2 regions of the Enterobacter sp. CP102 genome follow, and region 1 is predicted to be linked to the other one. Evidence: predicted binding sites of a transcription regulator. Region 1 holds the regulator's gene; the other holds the start of a gene.
The links. The regulator PhoB, encoded in region 1, activates phosphate uptake and scavenging genes when phosphate is short. The targets are predictions, from matches to a motif close to CTGTCATAAAACTGNCNNAT.
Positions count from the first base shown of each region.

Region 2: the regulator PhoB is predicted to act here: its motif matches at 2,660-2,679, upstream of nudF (ADP-ribose diphosphatase).

Region 1 covers NZ_CP104014.1:1,003,422-1,007,849, forward strand. The annotation lists gene sbcC (exonuclease subunit SbcC) at 1-887, opposite strand, end outside; gene sbcD (exonuclease subunit SbcD) at 884-2,089, opposite strand; gene phoB (phosphate response regulator transcription factor PhoB) at 2,277-2,966, shown strand; gene phoR (phosphate regulon sensor histidine kinase PhoR) at 2,988-4,283, shown strand.
Region 2 covers NZ_CP104014.1:4,046,164-4,050,591, reverse strand. The annotation lists gene N1249_RS19085 (glutathionylspermidine synthase family protein) at 1-207, opposite strand, end outside; gene N1249_RS19080 (DUF1190 family protein) at 210-875, opposite strand; gene tolC (outer membrane channel protein TolC) at 1,081-2,547, opposite strand; gene nudF (ADP-ribose diphosphatase) at 2,740-3,372, shown strand; gene N1249_RS19065 (DUF1249 family protein) at 3,369-3,791, shown strand; gene cpdA (3',5'-cyclic-AMP phosphodiesterase) at 3,819-4,428, shown strand, end outside.

The DNA of each region.
Region 1 (4,428 bases):
CAGAGCGGACGCAGCGCGGCGGCAGGCTGCGCCTGCTGAAGTTTTGCCAGCTCTGGCCCGGCATCAGCCAGTGCCTGCTGCGCCTGCTGCTGCAACGCCGTGGCGTGTTGTTGTTCGCGCAGCAACTCGTCGTGACGCGTAAGCCACTGAAAGGTTTGCTGTTGAATCTGCTGTTGCGCCAGCAGGGTTTGCTCTTCGTCAGTAAGTACCTGCAAACTTTGCTGCAACTGCTGTTGCTGCTCTTCACTCAACAGCACCACGCCAGCAGCCTGGGCCTCGCACATCTCCAGGGCGCTGCGGGCCGCTTTGTGTTGTTCATATACCCGCGCTGAAATCTGGCCGTAGATCTCGGTGCCGGTGAGTTCTTCCAGCAGCTCGGCGCGATCGCCGGGTTTCGCATTAAGAAAGGCAGCAAATTGCCCCTGAGAAAGCAGCATCGAGCGGGTAAAACGATCGTAATCCAGACCCGTCAGGGCAGCGGTTTGTTCAAGTTTGTCCGTCACTTTATCGGCAAGGATTTTACCGTCTTCACAGCGCGCCAGCTCCACGCGCGGGGCCTGTAAGTTGCCATCTGGCTGGTTACGCGCCCGGTTCTGGCTCCAGAAAGCCCGGTAAGCCGTGCCTTTTACTTCAAACTCTACTTCCGCCAGACACTCGGCCGTATCGCGCGTCATCAGGTCATTTTGCGCCTGAGAGACTTTTTGCAGGCGCGGCGTTTCGTGGTACAGCGCAAGGCAAATGGCATCCAGCAGCGTGGTTTTACCCGCTCCGGTAGCGCCGGTAATGGCAAATAAACCGTTGCTGGCAAAAGGCTCAGCGGTAAAGTCGATTTTCCACTCACCCTTGAGTGAGTTGAGGTTTTTCAGACGCAGGCTCAGGATTTTCATGCGTTCTCTTCCTCGTCATTCAGTGCGTGCAGCGTATGGGTGAACAGCTCGTTCAGCCGGGCGCGTTTTGCATCATCCATCTCTTCCTGGGCCAGTCGGCGTTCAAATACCTCCTCGACCTTCAGCTCGCTGAGCGTTTCGCGCTGAGCGCTCAACAGGATTTTCTCGCGCTGTTCGCGGCTACGGCGCACCAGCAGCACCTCGACGGGCAAATCTTCCGTTAAGGCCTGAATTTTACGCTGCATATCATGCAGATATTCATCGGTGGTGATTTCGATATCCAGCCAGACCAGCGGTTCTTGCGCCGCGCCGCGCCACTGTTCAAGCTGGACGGTGATGGCCGCCAGGTCACCTTTGAGTACCGCAAGCGGCTGGGTGACCGGGACGTCCAGCATATCGACGGCGCTGAGTTTGCCAGCGGTAAACGTCACCAGATGTACGGATTTGGCTTTGCCTGTTTCGTCAAAACTCAGGGAAATGGGGGAGCCGCAATAGCGAATATGTTCGCTGCCGCCAATCATCTGCGCGCGGTGAATATGCCCCAGCGCGATGTAATCCGCAGGCGGGAAGTTTTGCGCCGGGAAAGCATCAAGCGTGCCGATATAAATGTCACGTACCGCGTCACTTTTACTGGCTCCAACGGTGGTCAGATGCCCGGTAGCAATCACGGGAATCGCCTGTTCACCGCGAAGGGCGCAAGCTTCTTCATACTGTTGGTGGTAGTAGTCGGTGATGCTCTGCAACAGGTGCTGCTGCTTCTCACCGCCGGAAAGCCCGGACTGGCTCTGAACGATATCTCGCGGACGTAAAAAAGGCACCGGACACAGCACCGCGCCCGGCGTCCCGTCGCGCTTTTTCAGGATCTGCGGGGCGTGCCCGGCGCTGGCAACGACCGTCGTATTGAGGAACGCGAGGATGTCGCGGGATTCATTCAGCGTTGCCACGGAGTCGTGGTTACCCGCAACAATCACCAGATGACAGCCGGTTTGCTGTAAGTTAACGACAAAACGGTTATACAGTTCACGCGCATAGCTTGGCGGTTGCCCGGTATCAAAAATATCACCGGCAACGATGATGGCATCAACCTGATGCGCCTGGGCAGTTTCCAGCAGCCAGTTCAGGAAGGCTTCATGTTCAGCGGCGCGGCTTTTGCTGTAAAAATTTTGACCCAGATGCCAGTCCGAGGTGTGAAGTATGCGCATAACGGTTCCGTGGCAAAAAAATGAGGATAGGATTATAAACTTTCAGAGAACGGAAAATAACCGCTGTAATAAAACAACAGTTTGCCATTTATAGTGGGAATGTTTTTCATAAATCTGTCATAAATCTGACGCATAATGACGCCGCATTACAAACTTGTAACTTAAATAAGATAAGACAGGGCAAAGTATGGCGAGACGTATTCTGGTCGTAGAAGATGAAGCTCCGATCCGTGAAATGGTGTGCTTCGTGCTCGAACAAAATGGCTTTCAGCCGGTAGAAGCTGAAGATTATGACAGCGCGGTGAATCAACTTAACGAACCCTGGCCTGATTTGATTTTGCTTGACTGGATGCTGCCTGGCGGCTCGGGATTGCAGTTCATCAAACACATTAAACGTGAAGCGATGACCCGCGATATTCCGGTTGTCATGCTCACGGCGCGCGGTGAAGAAGAAGATCGCGTGCGCGGTCTGGAAACGGGCGCTGACGATTACATCACTAAACCGTTCTCACCTAAAGAACTGGTTGCCCGTATTAAAGCGGTGATGCGCCGTATTTCGCCGATGGCGGTGGAAGAGGTGATTGAGATGCAGGGCTTAAGTCTTGATCCAACGTCACACCGCGTCATGACCGGCGAAAACCCACTCGATATGGGGCCAACCGAATTCAAGCTGTTGCACTTCTTTATGACCCACCCAGAGCGCGTCTACAGCCGCGAGCAGTTGCTGAATAACGTCTGGGGGACTAACGTCTATGTCGAAGACCGGACGGTTGATGTCCATATTCGCCGCTTGCGTAAAGCGCTGGAGCTGAGCGGCCACGATCGTATGGTGCAGACGGTCCGCGGCACGGGTTATCGTTTTTCGACCCGTTTCTGAACAATGACAGGAGTGTGACGCGTGCTGGAACGTCTGTCATGGAAAAGGCTCGTTTTTGAACTCATTCTTTGTTGTATCCCGGCCCTCATTCTGGGGGCATTTGTGGGACATTTGCCGTGGTTTTTACTGGCAGCGGTCACCGGGTTGCTGATCTGGCATTTCTGGAACTTACTGCGCCTTTCCTGGTGGCTGTGGGTTGACCGCAGTATGACGCCTCCGCCGGGAAGCGGAAGCTGGGAGCCGCTGCTTTACGGCCTGCACCAGATGCAGATGCGTAATAAAAAGCGCCGTCGTGAGCTGGGTAGCCTGATCAAACGTTTTCGCAGTGGCGCGGAGTCGCTGCCGGATGCGGTCATTCTGACCACTGAAGAAGGGACTATCTTCTGGTGTAACGGCCTGGCACAACAGCTGCTTGGCCTGCGCTGGCCGGATGATAATGGCCAGAATATCCTTAACCTTCTGCGTTACCCTGAATTCACGCTGTATCTGAAAAAACGCGACTTTACCCGCCCGCATAATCTGAAACTGAACAATGGTCGTCACCTTGAGATCCGCGTGATGCCCTACAGCGACCAGCAGTGGCTAATGGTGGCGCGCGACGTTACGCAGATGCACCAGCTGGAAGGGGCGCGACGTAATTTCTTTGCCAACGTCAGCCACGAGCTACGCACGCCGTTAACGGTGCTCCAGGGCTATCTGGAGATGATGCAGGAGCAAACGCTGGAAGGCGCGCCACGCGAGAAAGCGCTGCATACCATGCGTGAGCAAACGCACCGGATGGAAGGGCTGGTGAAACAGCTTCTGACCTTATCGAAAATAGAGGCCGCTCCGACGCTTGCGTTGAATGACACTATCGACGTGCCGATGATGCTGCGCGTCGTCGAGCGTGAAGCGCAGACCTTAAGCCATAAAAAACATCAACTGACCTTTGAGGTTGATAATGGCCTGAAAGTGCTGGGCAGTGAGGATGAGCTGCGTAGCGCCATTTCTAACCTGGTCTATAACGCGGTGAATCATACGCCGGAAGGGACGCATATTGTGGTGCGCTGGCAATATACCCCGACAGGTGCCGAGTTTAGCGTTGAGGACAACGGACCGGGCATTTCACCGGAACACCTGCCTCGCCTGACCGAGCGTTTCTATCGAGTGGATAAAGCACGCTCGCGACAGACCGGAGGAAGTGGTCTGGGGCTGGCGATTGTGAAACATGCGGTCAATCACCATGAAAGTCGTCTCGATATTCAAAGTACGCTGGGGAAGGGAACCCGTTTCAGTTTCGTTATCCCGGAACGATTAATTGCCAAAAAAATCGCCTGACAACAGGCGTGTCAGTTTTCCTTTCCACGGGCCAGCCATTGCTGGCCCGTTTGCTTTGCGGTCAAGTGAAACCTGAATGAATTTTATACGTCTGATGTTTTTTTGTTCGCATGATTAGCCATGGGTTTTTCTTATAAATAGCGTA
Region 2 (4,428 bases), 1.7 Mb from region 1:
GCTGTCGATGACTTTATCAACCACTTTCAGGCACATCTGGTGCAGCTCAGCGGTTACCTCTTCCAGTTTCTCTACCTGGGCGAGGGTGAGCTTGTAATAGGCGTCTTCACACCAGTACGGCTCGCCGTACATGGTGTGAAAATTAAAGCCGTATTCGGTCGCTTTTTCGCGCCAGTCCGGGCGCTCGTTGATACTGACTCGTTCCATGATCAGCCGCCCATTGAGCGGGTGGAAGAACCCGTTGCGCTACGCTGCATGGAGGTTTGTTTTGCAACAGACTCACCAAAACCGCCGCGGGTAATGGTGCTGGTGGTCGCAGGTTTTGGCGCCATCGCGGTTTTCGGCACGGTCATTGTACGGCCAGGCTGTGCAGCACCGTAACCTTTACCGCTGGCATCGGTGTACTGACCGTAGGCCGGGCTTGCCGGGTTTTTCGAGCTAAACAGCGGCTGCTGCTGGTAGCCAGCACCGCCGCCCATCAGACGACCCATCATGTAACCGGCCATCAGCGGCATCCAGAAACTGCCGCTGGATTGCGCCTGCGCCTGGTTTTCAGGAGCCGTGCCCGCCTGAGCTGGCGCCTGCTGGCACTGGCCTTCGCCAAATTCAGCGACGCAGTCAGCGCGTGAGGCATATTTCGGTGCAGTACGCTCTGCTTCTTTCAGTGCCGTGTTGTACGCAGTGGTACATTCTGCGGCTTTGCCGGTGGCGGCTGAACAGTCGTCCGCGTTCTGATACAGCGATACCGTTTCGTCGGTTTTCTCACAGCCCGCCAGCATAAAGACGGCGGTGATCGCCAGCGCGACAGGAGTGAGATGGCGCGCGTTCCAGCTTTTGCGGAACGATGCGTGATTAATCGATTTTGTCCGTTTCATTTTTGTCTTCCAGGACCCAGTGGTAGAACGAAGTAAATAAGGCTCAGGATAGAGGATGAGTGGTCGAAAATGAAGCTAAGAGGGGCGGAAACAGGGAGATCTTTACGTTGACTTACGTTCGGATGTGATTTTGCGCCGGGTGGCGCTGCGCTTACCCGGCCTACGATTATGTAGGCCCGATAAGCGAAGCGCCATCGGGTAATGCTTAGTTACGGAACGGATTGCTGCCGGTGTTGGTACGTGCTGCCGCTGGCTGTGCAGCAGGCGCGCTGCCTTCAGCGTTGAAGTTATCCACCGCGGCAACCTGCTGTGGATTTTCTGGCGCAACGCTATCTGGTGATGTAGAAACCGGTTTGCCGAGTGCAGCGTTCAACCCTTGCAGATCCTGCTCATTCAACGTACCCAGTGCTGATTTGATGTTCAGCTGGTTAATCAGGTAAGTGTAACGTGCGCTGGAGAGCTGTTGCTTTGCGTTATACAGCGTGGTGGTCGCGTCTAACACGTCAACGATGGTACGAGTCCCCACCGAGTAGCCTGCTTCCATCGCATCCAGGGAGCTTTGTGCAGAAACAACGGCTTGTTTATAGGCGTTGATGCTGCTGATAGAGGCGTTGACGTTGTTGAAGGAGGAACGCACGGTCTGAACAACGTTGCGGTGTGCGCTTTCCAGCTGCTCGCTGGCACCCACAAAGTTGTACTGCGCTTGTTTCACCTGCGAGTTCACCATCCCGCCCTGATACAGCGGCAGAGAGAAGCTCAGGCCGACTTTGTTCTGGCCGATATTGCTGTCGTCATACTGAGTGGAGTTAGTTTTAGAACCGCTGTAGGTAGTGTCAGACACGCCAGTCGACGCGCTCAGACTCAGGGTTGGCAGATGACCATCCTGTGCCTGACGAATCTGTTCACGCGCCAGATCCTGGCTCAGACGCGCCTGAAGCAAGGTCAGGTTGCGGTTTTCTGCTTCTTTCAGCAGCGCATTTACCGTCTGTGGTTTGTCCGTTTTGAAATGGTCCACGTTCAGCGAGGCCAGTTCAGGGTAGTAGTTACCGGTGACCTGACGCAGCGATTCCAGTGCGTTATCCAGGTTGTTACGCGCGGTCACTTCGTTTGCCAGTACGCTGTCGTATTGTGAACGGGCGTTCTGCACGTCAGTAATCGCAACCAGGCCCACATTGAAACGCTGGGTGGTTTGGTCTAACTGACGATAAATCGCCTGTTTCTGCGCTTCGGTGTAGGAGAGCGAATCGATCGCGCTCAGCACGTTGAAGTACGCGGTTGCGGTATTCAGGATCAGCGTCTGCTGATCGGTCTGATAGGTTACGTCCTGGATGCCCGCGCTTTTTTCCTGCAAGGTCAGCGCACGCCATTTGGACATATCAAACAGGGTTTGCGTTAACTGCAGTGATGCGCTGGTCGCATTGGAGTTAACGCCGTTAGAATCGCGGAAACCGTTGCTGTAGGTGTAATCTGCACCCAAGCCCAGTTGTGGCAGCAGCGGGCTACGCGCTTCGTTAATTTTTTCAAACGCAGCATCACGGTCGGCCGCTGACTTACGCAGGTCAGGGTTACCCAGACGTGCCTGCTGATACACCTGTAACAGGTTTTCTGCCTGGCTCATTGCGCTGAAGCCCGTCAGGCTCAGGCCGATAAGGATGGGGAGCAATTTCTTCATTTGCATTCCTTGTTGTGAAGCAGTATTAGCGCTGATCTAATTAAAAATAATTGTCGATTCTAACAGAATCTTCCACACCAAAAGGTTGGCGTTACGTGCCATCCGGCTGTAATTTGCATCAATCTATCATATAGCCTTATAAACAGCCTTGAAATTAATGATTTCAACACTATTGCTACAAGGGTATGACTCATGCAAAAACCAGATAAGTTGCCAGTGACTTTCGCCAAAAACGATGTAGAAATTATTGCACGAGAAACGCTATATAGCGGTTTTTTTTCAATGGATCTTTACCGTTTCCGGCATCGCCTGTTTAACGGGCAGATGAGCGGCGAGATCAGGCGTGAAATTTTTGAGCGCGGTCACGCGGCAGTCTTGCTACCCTTTGACCCAGTGCGTGATGAAGTTGTACTGATTGAGCAGATCCGAATTGCGGCATATGACGTTAGCCCAAGCCCGTGGTTGCTGGAGATGGTCGCCGGGATGATAGAAGAGGGCGAGACGGTTGAAGATGTCGCCCGCCGCGAAGCGCAGGAAGAAGCAGGGCTGGTGGTTGGTCGCACTAAACCGGTGCTCAGCTACCTGGCAAGCCCTGGCGGCACCAGCGAGCGCTTGTCTATTATGGTCGGCGAAGTGGACGCCACGACGGCTGAAGGTATTCACGGTCTGGCAGATGAAAACGAAGATATTCGGGTTCATGTGGTGAGTCGGGAGCAGGCTTACCAGTGGGTAGAAGAGGGTTCAATCGACAACGCAGCGTCTGTCATCGCCCTGCAATGGCTGCAACTGCATTATCAGACATTACGAAACGAGTGGAAAAAATGAAGCGTTATACACCTGACTTCCCAGAAATGATGCGCTTGTGCGAAACCAATTTTGCACAATTGCGCCGCCTGTTGCCGCGAAACGACGCACCCGGCGAAACGGTGAGCTATCAGGTGAGCAACGCGCAGTATCGGTTAACGATTACAGAATCAACGCGCTACACTACGCTTGTGGAAATCGAGCAAACGGCCCCCAGCATCAGCTACTGGAGCCTGCCGTCAATGACAGTGCGCCTGTATCACGACGCGATGGTCGCTGAAGTGTGTTCAAGCCAGCAGATCTTTCGCTTCAAGGCGCGGTATGATTATCCGAATAAAAAGTTGCATCAACGCGACGAAAAGCATCAAATTAACCAGTTTTTAGCTGACTGGCTAAGATATTGTTTAGCACATGGAGCAATGGCGATTCCGGTTTGTTAGCGTCATAAACCTACCTAAGGACACCATTTGGAAAGCCTGTTGAACCTGACTGTTGCTGGTGGGGCGCCAGTCAGGATATTACAAATTACCGATACTCACCTGTTTGCCGAAAAGCATGAGACTCTGCTGGGAGTGAACACCTGGGAGAGTTATCAGGCAGTACTTGGCGCGATTCACGCGGAAAACCGTCCTTGCGATTTAATTGTCGCGACAGGCGATCTGGCGCAGGATCAATCCTCCGCGGCCTATCAGCATTTTGCTGAGGGTATCGCGAGCTTTAACGTGCCTTGCGTCTGGTTGCCGGGCAACCATGACTTCCAGCCCGCTATGTACAGCGCGCTTCAGGAGGCAGGTATCTCTCCGGCCAAAACCGTTATCGTGGGTGATCAGTGGCAAATCCTGCTGCTCGACAGCCAGGTATTTGGCGTGCCGCACGGCGAGCTAAGCGAGTTTCAGCTCGACTGGCTGGAGACAAAACTCGCCGCCGAGCCAGAACGCCATACGTTACTGTTGCTCCATCATCATCCGTTACCGGCGGGCTGTAGCTGGCTTGATCAGCACAGCTTACGCAACTCTGCGGCGCTGGACCGCGTTCTGGTCAAATTCCCACGGGTGAGAAATCTGCTTTGCGGACACA